DNA from 3 places in the Devosia sp. ZW T5_3 genome. Region 1 is predicted to be linked to each of the others. Evidence: predicted binding sites of a transcription regulator. Region 1 holds the regulator's gene; each other region holds the start of a gene.
What was found. The regulator LexA, encoded in region 1, represses DNA repair genes until DNA is damaged. The targets are predictions, from matches to a motif close to TGTTCNNNNTGTGTTCNG.
Positions count from the first base shown of each region.

Region 2: the regulator LexA is predicted to act here: its motif matches at 1,486-1,503, upstream of ACI3KW_RS14875 (YifB family Mg chelatase-like AAA ATPase).
Region 3: the regulator LexA is predicted to act here: its motif matches at 1,018-1,035, upstream of recA (recombinase RecA).

Region 1 covers NZ_JBJDRE010000002.1:35,460-37,727, forward strand. Annotated here, with positions in the region: gene ACI3KW_RS02680 (IlvD/Edd family dehydratase) at 1-542, shown strand, start outside; gene ACI3KW_RS02685 (YybH family protein) at 593-943, opposite strand; gene lexA (transcriptional repressor LexA) at 973-1,686, opposite strand; gene glp (gephyrin-like molybdotransferase Glp) at 1,795-2,268, opposite strand, start outside.
Region 2 covers NZ_JBJDRE010000011.1:97,211-99,478, reverse strand. Annotated here, with positions in the region: gene ACI3KW_RS14875 (YifB family Mg chelatase-like AAA ATPase) at 1-1,431, opposite strand, end outside; gene ACI3KW_RS14870 (GH25 family lysozyme) at 1,615-2,268, shown strand, end outside.
Region 3 covers NZ_JBJDRE010000003.1:47,624-49,891, reverse strand. Annotated here, with positions in the region: gene ribB (3,4-dihydroxy-2-butanone-4-phosphate synthase) at 1-967, shown strand, start outside; gene recA (recombinase RecA) at 1,117-2,187, shown strand.

The sequences.
Region 1 (2,268 bases):
TCGAGGGCAAGGCTGTCGTGTTCGACGGGCCGGAGGATTACCACCACCGGATCGACGATCCCTCCCTCGAGATCGACGAACATACCCTGTTGTTCATGCGCGGCGCCGGGCCCATCGGCTATCCAGGCGCGGCGGAAGTCGTCAACATGCGGCCGCCTGATTACCTGATCAAGAAGGGTATCCATGCGCTGGCTTGTATCGGCGACGGCCGCCAGTCGGGCACGTCGGGTTCGCCCTCGATCCTCAACGCATCGCCCGAAGCGGCTGCCGGTGGCAATCTCGCCATCCTGCGGACCGGCGACCGGGTGCGCATCGATCTCAATACCGGCACGGCCAATATCCTGATTTCCGACGAGGAAATCGCCACGCGTCGGGCCGATCTGGAATCGATGGGCGGGTACAAATATCCCAAGCATCAGACCCCATGGCAGGAAATCCAGCGCGGCATCGTCGGCCAGCTCGGCGACGGCGCTATTTTGAAGCCAGCTGAAAAGTACCAGCGGATCGCTCAGACCAACGGGATTCCGCGGGATAATCACTAGGCGCGCTAAGTCTCAGAAACAGAAAGGCCCGCCAAACCAGCGGGCCTTTTTTACTCGGGAAAGGCGCTCAGATGCTCATGTGCTATGCGCCACTCGCCTCTTCGCTTGCCGAGAACGGTCGTTCCTCTGCCGCTGCCTTGCGCCAGTTGCCCTTCGATGACCGCTTGCCAATGAAAACTATAGATGCAGCTTGCCGCCGTATCCGCCTTGGCGATCCAGCGGACGTCTTCCAGCCAATATCTTTCGTTTGAAAACCGCTGCCAGGTCCGCTCGAAGGCGGCTCGCACTGACTCCATGCCATGGTAGGAGCCAGAGCTGAACCAAAAGGTCGCGTCGTCATCGATCAACGATGTCAGCAGCTCAAAATCATGCTGGTTGATGAGCTCGGCATAAGCTGCCATCACCGCCTCAGGCGTGGCGTGGTCCACTATCAGTACTTCCGCAGCAGCCCCACCAAGCGTCCCTGGACCTTGACCCGGTCAGGCGGGAAAATCCGGGTTTCATAGGCTGGGTTAGCAGCTTCGAGTGCGACGGTATTGCCCTTGCGGCGCAAGCGCTTGAGGGTGGCTTCCTCATCGTCGACCAGGGCGACGATGATTTCGCCGGTGCTGGCCGATTCCTGCTTCTTGATCAGGACGGTGTCGCCATCAAAAATACCGGCCTCGATCATGGAATCGCCGCGCACTTCCAGCGCGTAGTGTTCGCCGGCCCCCAGCATTTCGGGGGGCACCATGATGGTGTGGGAGTGGGTCTGGATAGCCTCAATGGGCGTGCCAGCCGCGATGCGGCCCATGACGGGGATCGAGATCGGACGGGCGTAATCGTCGCCAACAGATTGGCGCGCCGGCGGGTTGGATACCTTGCCCAGTGTGCCCTCGATGACCGATGGCTCGAAGCGCGCCTTGCGGCCGCCCAGCGAAGGATTCATCGAATCGGGAAGCTTGACCACTTCGAGGGCGCGGGCCCGGTTGGGCAGGCGGCGGATGAAGCCGCGCTCTTCCAGCGCGGTGATCAAGCGGTGAATGCCGGATTTGGACGCCAGATCGAGAGCGTCCTTCATTTCGTCGAATGAGGGAGGAATGCCGCTTTCCTTCATCCGTTCGTGGATGAACATCAGCAGCTCGTGTTGTTTGCGCGTCAGCATTGGCGGCCCTCCACAGGGATTCGGAACATAGGCAGAACGACTATACGTGTTCCAGTTATGTTCCGCAATATCCCCCGCGCCCGTATCGCGATTTTCTTGGCTCGACAGTCAAAATGCGTCGATCTCTATGGTTTCGACAATCGCACCTGCATGGGCGCCGGGGTCGAATTCTGGCTGGATGATCAGCATATCAGCATTTGACAGGGACGAGGTGTGGCCGCTGTCGGTCTGTGAGATCGGCATGAGCTCGGGGCCGGTTGGCGTGTGGACGAGCTGGGCGCGCATGAAGTGGCGGCGCGCCGAATTGGGCGGCGTGGGGCCAGCCAAAGGCAGGCGCCAACTGGGCTGTTCGACATAGCCGAGCCATTTGCGCAGGGCCGGCTTGATGAAGACGGTGGCAGTGACCATGGCCGAGACAGGATTGCCCGGCAGACCGAAAATCAGCGTCTTGCCGCGGGTGCCGAACATTAGTGGCTTGCCCGGGCGCATGTTGATGCGCCAGAAATCGAGCGTTACGCCGAGTTCGAGCAGAATTTCCTGGACGATATCGTGGTCACCCACGCTAGCGCCGCCGGTGGTGAT
Region 2 (2,268 bases), on a different contig from region 1:
GCGGGCGGAAAGATTGAACCGCTCGGCCGCCTGCAACAACAGCGCTTGGCTCTCCCGGTCGGGATTGACCAGCTTTTCGATCAGCGTCGGGCCGGCGGCGGCATTGGTGAAAATGTCGGGCGCACCATGTTCGAGGAAGCGCTCGCGCTGCCGTTCGCGCGCCGTATGGACGCGTTGGGCGACAATATTGGAGCTTTCACCCGCATTGGATGGGGCGATCATATCGGCGGCGGTGACAGCGGGCACGTCGATGCGGATATCGATGCGATCAAGGAATGGGCCGGACACCCGCGCCTGATAATCGCCGGCACAGGCCGCGCCGCGCTTGCAGGTATGGCCCGGCGTGCCGGCCATGCCGCATTTGCACGGATTCATCGCCGCGATCAGCTGTACCCGGCTTGGATAATTGACGCGCGCATTGGCGCGGGCAATCACCGTCTCGCCGCTTTCAAGCGGCTGGCGCAGGCTATCGAGTACCTGGGGCGCAAATTCGGGCAATTCGTCGAGAAACAGCACGCCATTATGCGCCAGACTCACTTCCCCCGGCCGCACGCGCAAGCCACCACCGACCAAAGCCGCCATGGAGGCCGAGTGATGGGGCGCGCGGAACGGCCGCCGGTCGGAAATGGCGCCGCCGGCCAATTCCCCGGCAATGGACTGGATCATGGAAATATCGAGCAATTCGCGCGGGTTGAGCGGCGGCAGGATGGAGGGCAGGCGCGCCGCCAGCATGGATTTTCCGGCGCCGGGCGGGCCGATCATCAGCATATTATGCCCACCCGCCGCCGCCACTTCGAGCGCCCGCCGCGCCACCTGTTGGCCGCGCACTTCGCTCAGGTCAGGCAGCGCCCCATTGGGCAGATATTTGCGTGGTTGCGGCCGCGCCGCCAATTGCCGGCCGGTCAGGTGATTGACCAGCGCCAGCAGACTCTCGGCGGCAATGATATCGATGCCCTCGCCGGCCCAGGCCGCTTCGGGACCGGAGGGCGCGGGGCAGATAATCCCCAGATCGCGGCTTTGCGCGGCAATGGCGGCCGGCAGCACACCGCTGACCGAGGCCAGCCGTCCATCCAGGCCCAGTTCGCCCAGCACCAGAAAACCATCCAGCGCATCCTGCGGGATGGCGCCCATGGCGGCCATCAGGCCGAGCGCGATGGGCAGATCGTAATGGCTGCCTTCCTTGGGCAGGTCGGCCGGTGCCAGATTGATGGTGATGCGCTTGGGCGGCAGGCCCAGGCCCGAGGCGATCAGCGCAGCATGGACGCGTTCGCTGGATTCCTTGACCGCCTTGTCGGGCAGCCCAACCATGAGAAATTTCGGCACGCCCGGCGCGATCTGCACCTGCACATCGACCGGCGCGATCTGCACCTGCACATCGACCGGCACGGCCTCAATGCCCTGAAACGCCACGGTCGCAACGCGGGTAACCATGCCTCAAGCTCCCCTAAACCCATGGCAAGCCTAGCAGGACTCCCATTGGCCGACAAGAACGTTTGGCGAACAGAATATGGCTCATTAACCATGCGCGCTGCCACACTGGTTACCCTAATCCTCCATTAACCGCGCCATGTTGAATCAAAGGCCAGATTTGTTTGTTGCATAGAGTTCCGCCCAATGACCGCCAGCCGGCCATTCTTCTCGTTTTCCGCCATCGCCAAGACCTCGCTGGCTGCGGCCGTCGTGTTCATCCTGGCTGCCTGTTCCACCGGCGGAGGGCTGTACGGCGCCATTCCCGGTGACAATCGCCCGCATAAGGGCGTCGACCGCGCCCGCAATATGCCGATCCAGGGGATCGACGTGGCGCGCTATCAGGAGAATGTGGACTTCCCGGCCGCTTTTGGCGCCGGCATCCATTTCGTCTTCATGAAGGCGACCGAGGGCAAGGATTATGTCGACCCCAATTTCCGGGTGAACTGGGAGCGGGCGCGCCAGTCCGGCATGCCGCGCGGCGCCTATCACTTCATGACCTGGTGTTCGCTGGCCTCCGAGCAGGCGGCCTGGTTCATCGCCAATGTACCCAATGATCCTGATGCGCTGCCGCCGGTGCTCGATCTGGAATGGAACAATCATTCGAGCTGCAAGAACAAGCCGAGCCGGGCCGATGCGCTGGAAAAGATCCGCGTCATGCTGGACGCCATGGAGCGCCATACCGGCAAGCTGCCGATCATCTATACCGACATGAATTTCCACCGCGATATTCTGGAAGGCGAATATTTCCCCAATGCATTCTGGCTGCGCTCGACCGCCGCCGAGCCGCATGAGCGCTAT
Region 3 (2,268 bases), on a different contig from region 1:
CAGCGGCATCATCTGCGTGCCCATGACGCTCGAGCGCGCCGCCGCGCTCAATCTCGATCCCATGGTCGCCAACAATATCGATCCGTTCCGCACGGCCTTCACTGTCACTGTCGACTATCGTGTCGGCATGACCACCGGCATTTCCGCCACCGAGCGGACCGCCACGATCCGAGCGCTGGCCGGCGGCAATGCCCATGCCGGCGATTTCATCCGCCCCGGCCACATTTTCCCGCTTTTGGCCCGCGAGGGCGGCGTGCTGGCCCGCTCTGGCCATACCGAGGCGGGCATCGATCTGGCCCGCATGGCTGGGCTTGAGCCGGCCGGCGTGCTGGCCGAAGTGGTCAATGACGACGGCACCGTCAAGCGCCTGCCCGAACTGATCGCCTTCGCTCAGGAGCACAATCTCAAGATCATCTCGATCGAGGATTTGATCTCCTACCGTTTGACGCAGGAGAAGTTCCTGTCCCGCCAGGGTGTCGTGCCCACCATGGTGGCTGGCTTGCCCGCCGTGGCCTATGCCTATCAGACCCCGTTCGATCCGGTGCAGCAGGTGGCTTTGGTGTTGGGTGATGTCGAGGGCAAGAGCAACGTGCCCTGCCGCATCGTGCGCGAGCAGCCCTTGCGCGATCTGCTGGGCCGGGCTGCCGGCGATGCCGATCCGGTCGAACGCGCCGTGGCCGAAATCATCGCCCGCGGCGGCACGGGCATCGTCCTCCTGCTCCGCGGCGCCTCCGCCGGAGACCGCGAAGAGGATAGCCGCCGCTCCCCGACCCAGGACGGGCAGGGCGGCGAGCATCACGGCAGCGCCGTCAAGCGCATGAAGGGGTGGCGCGAGATTGGCGTGGGCTCGCAGATACTGCGCGATCTGGGCGTCAAATCCATTGCCCTGATGACCACCTCCGGCCGCCAATATGTCGGCCTGGGCGGCTTCGGCCTCGAAATCGGGGAAACGATTCTGCTCTCCTGAGGTCCCGGCCCAGTTTTCTTATTTTGTTCTGGTTCCCTACTTGACACTGGCGAAACAAAATGAGAACAAATAGGGCACATTAAATGGACAGCGACCTGCGGTGCCAACGCGTTGCGCGGCCCCCCAGAGCGTGAAATAAGGAGAGAACTATGGCTAGCTCGCCGCTTCGCGTTGTTGAGGGTGGAACGATGGATAAAGAAAAGGCACTTGCCGCTGCACTCGGCCAGATCGAGCGCAGCTTTGGCAAGGGCTCGATCATGCGGCTGGGCGAGGCTGCATCGATCGAAGTGGAGGCCATCTCCACCGGTTCGCTCGGCCTCGACATCGCTTTGGGCATTGGCGGCCTGCCCAAGGGTCGCATTGTCGAGATTTTCGGGCCGGAAAGCTCCGGTAAGACCACGCTGGCGCTGCATGTCATTGCCGAGGCGCAGCGCGCCGGTGGCATTTGTGCTTTCGTCGATGCGGAACATGCGCTCGATCCGATCTATGCCCGCAAGCTGGGCGTCAATGTCGATGACCTGCTGATTTCCCAGCCCGATGCTGGCGAGCAGGCTCTGGAAATCACCGATACTCTGGTGCGTTCCGGCGCCATCGATGTGTTGGTGGTCGATTCGGTAGCGGCGCTGACGCCGCGTGCGGAACTCGAGGGCGAGATGGGCGATTCTCTTCCCGGTCTGCAGGCCCGCTTGATGAGCCAGGCTATGCGCAAGCTGACCTCGTCGATTTCCAAGTCGAAATGCCTGGTTATCTTCATCAACCAGATTCGCATGAAGATCGGCGTGATGTACGGTTCGCCCGAAACCACGACGGGCGGCAATGCGCTCAAGTTCTATGCTTCGGTCCGTCTCGACATTCGCCGGATCGGCGCGATTAAGGACCGCGAGGAGATCGTGGGTAACCAGACCCGCGTGAAAGTGGTCAAGAACAAGCTGGCGCCGCCATTCCGCCAGGTTGAATTCGACATCATGTATGGCGAAGGCATTTCCAAGACCGGCGAGTTGATCGATCTGGGCGTCAAGTCTGGCATCGTCGAGAAATCCGGCGCCTGGTTCTCCTGGGATAGCCAGCGTCTGGGGCAAGGCCGCGAGAATGCGCGCCAGTTCCTCAAGGACAATCCGGATGCGGCGGCGACCATCGAACGCGGTGTGCGCGAAAGCTCGGGTCTGCTCGGGGAAGTGCTGCTGGTTTCGGGTGGCGACGAAGAAACCACTGACGAATAGTCATTCTGCCCATGCAAGGCATTCGGGAGGTGGCGCGAAAGCGCTGCCTCCTTTGCTTTTTCGGCCACGATTGGCTGCTCT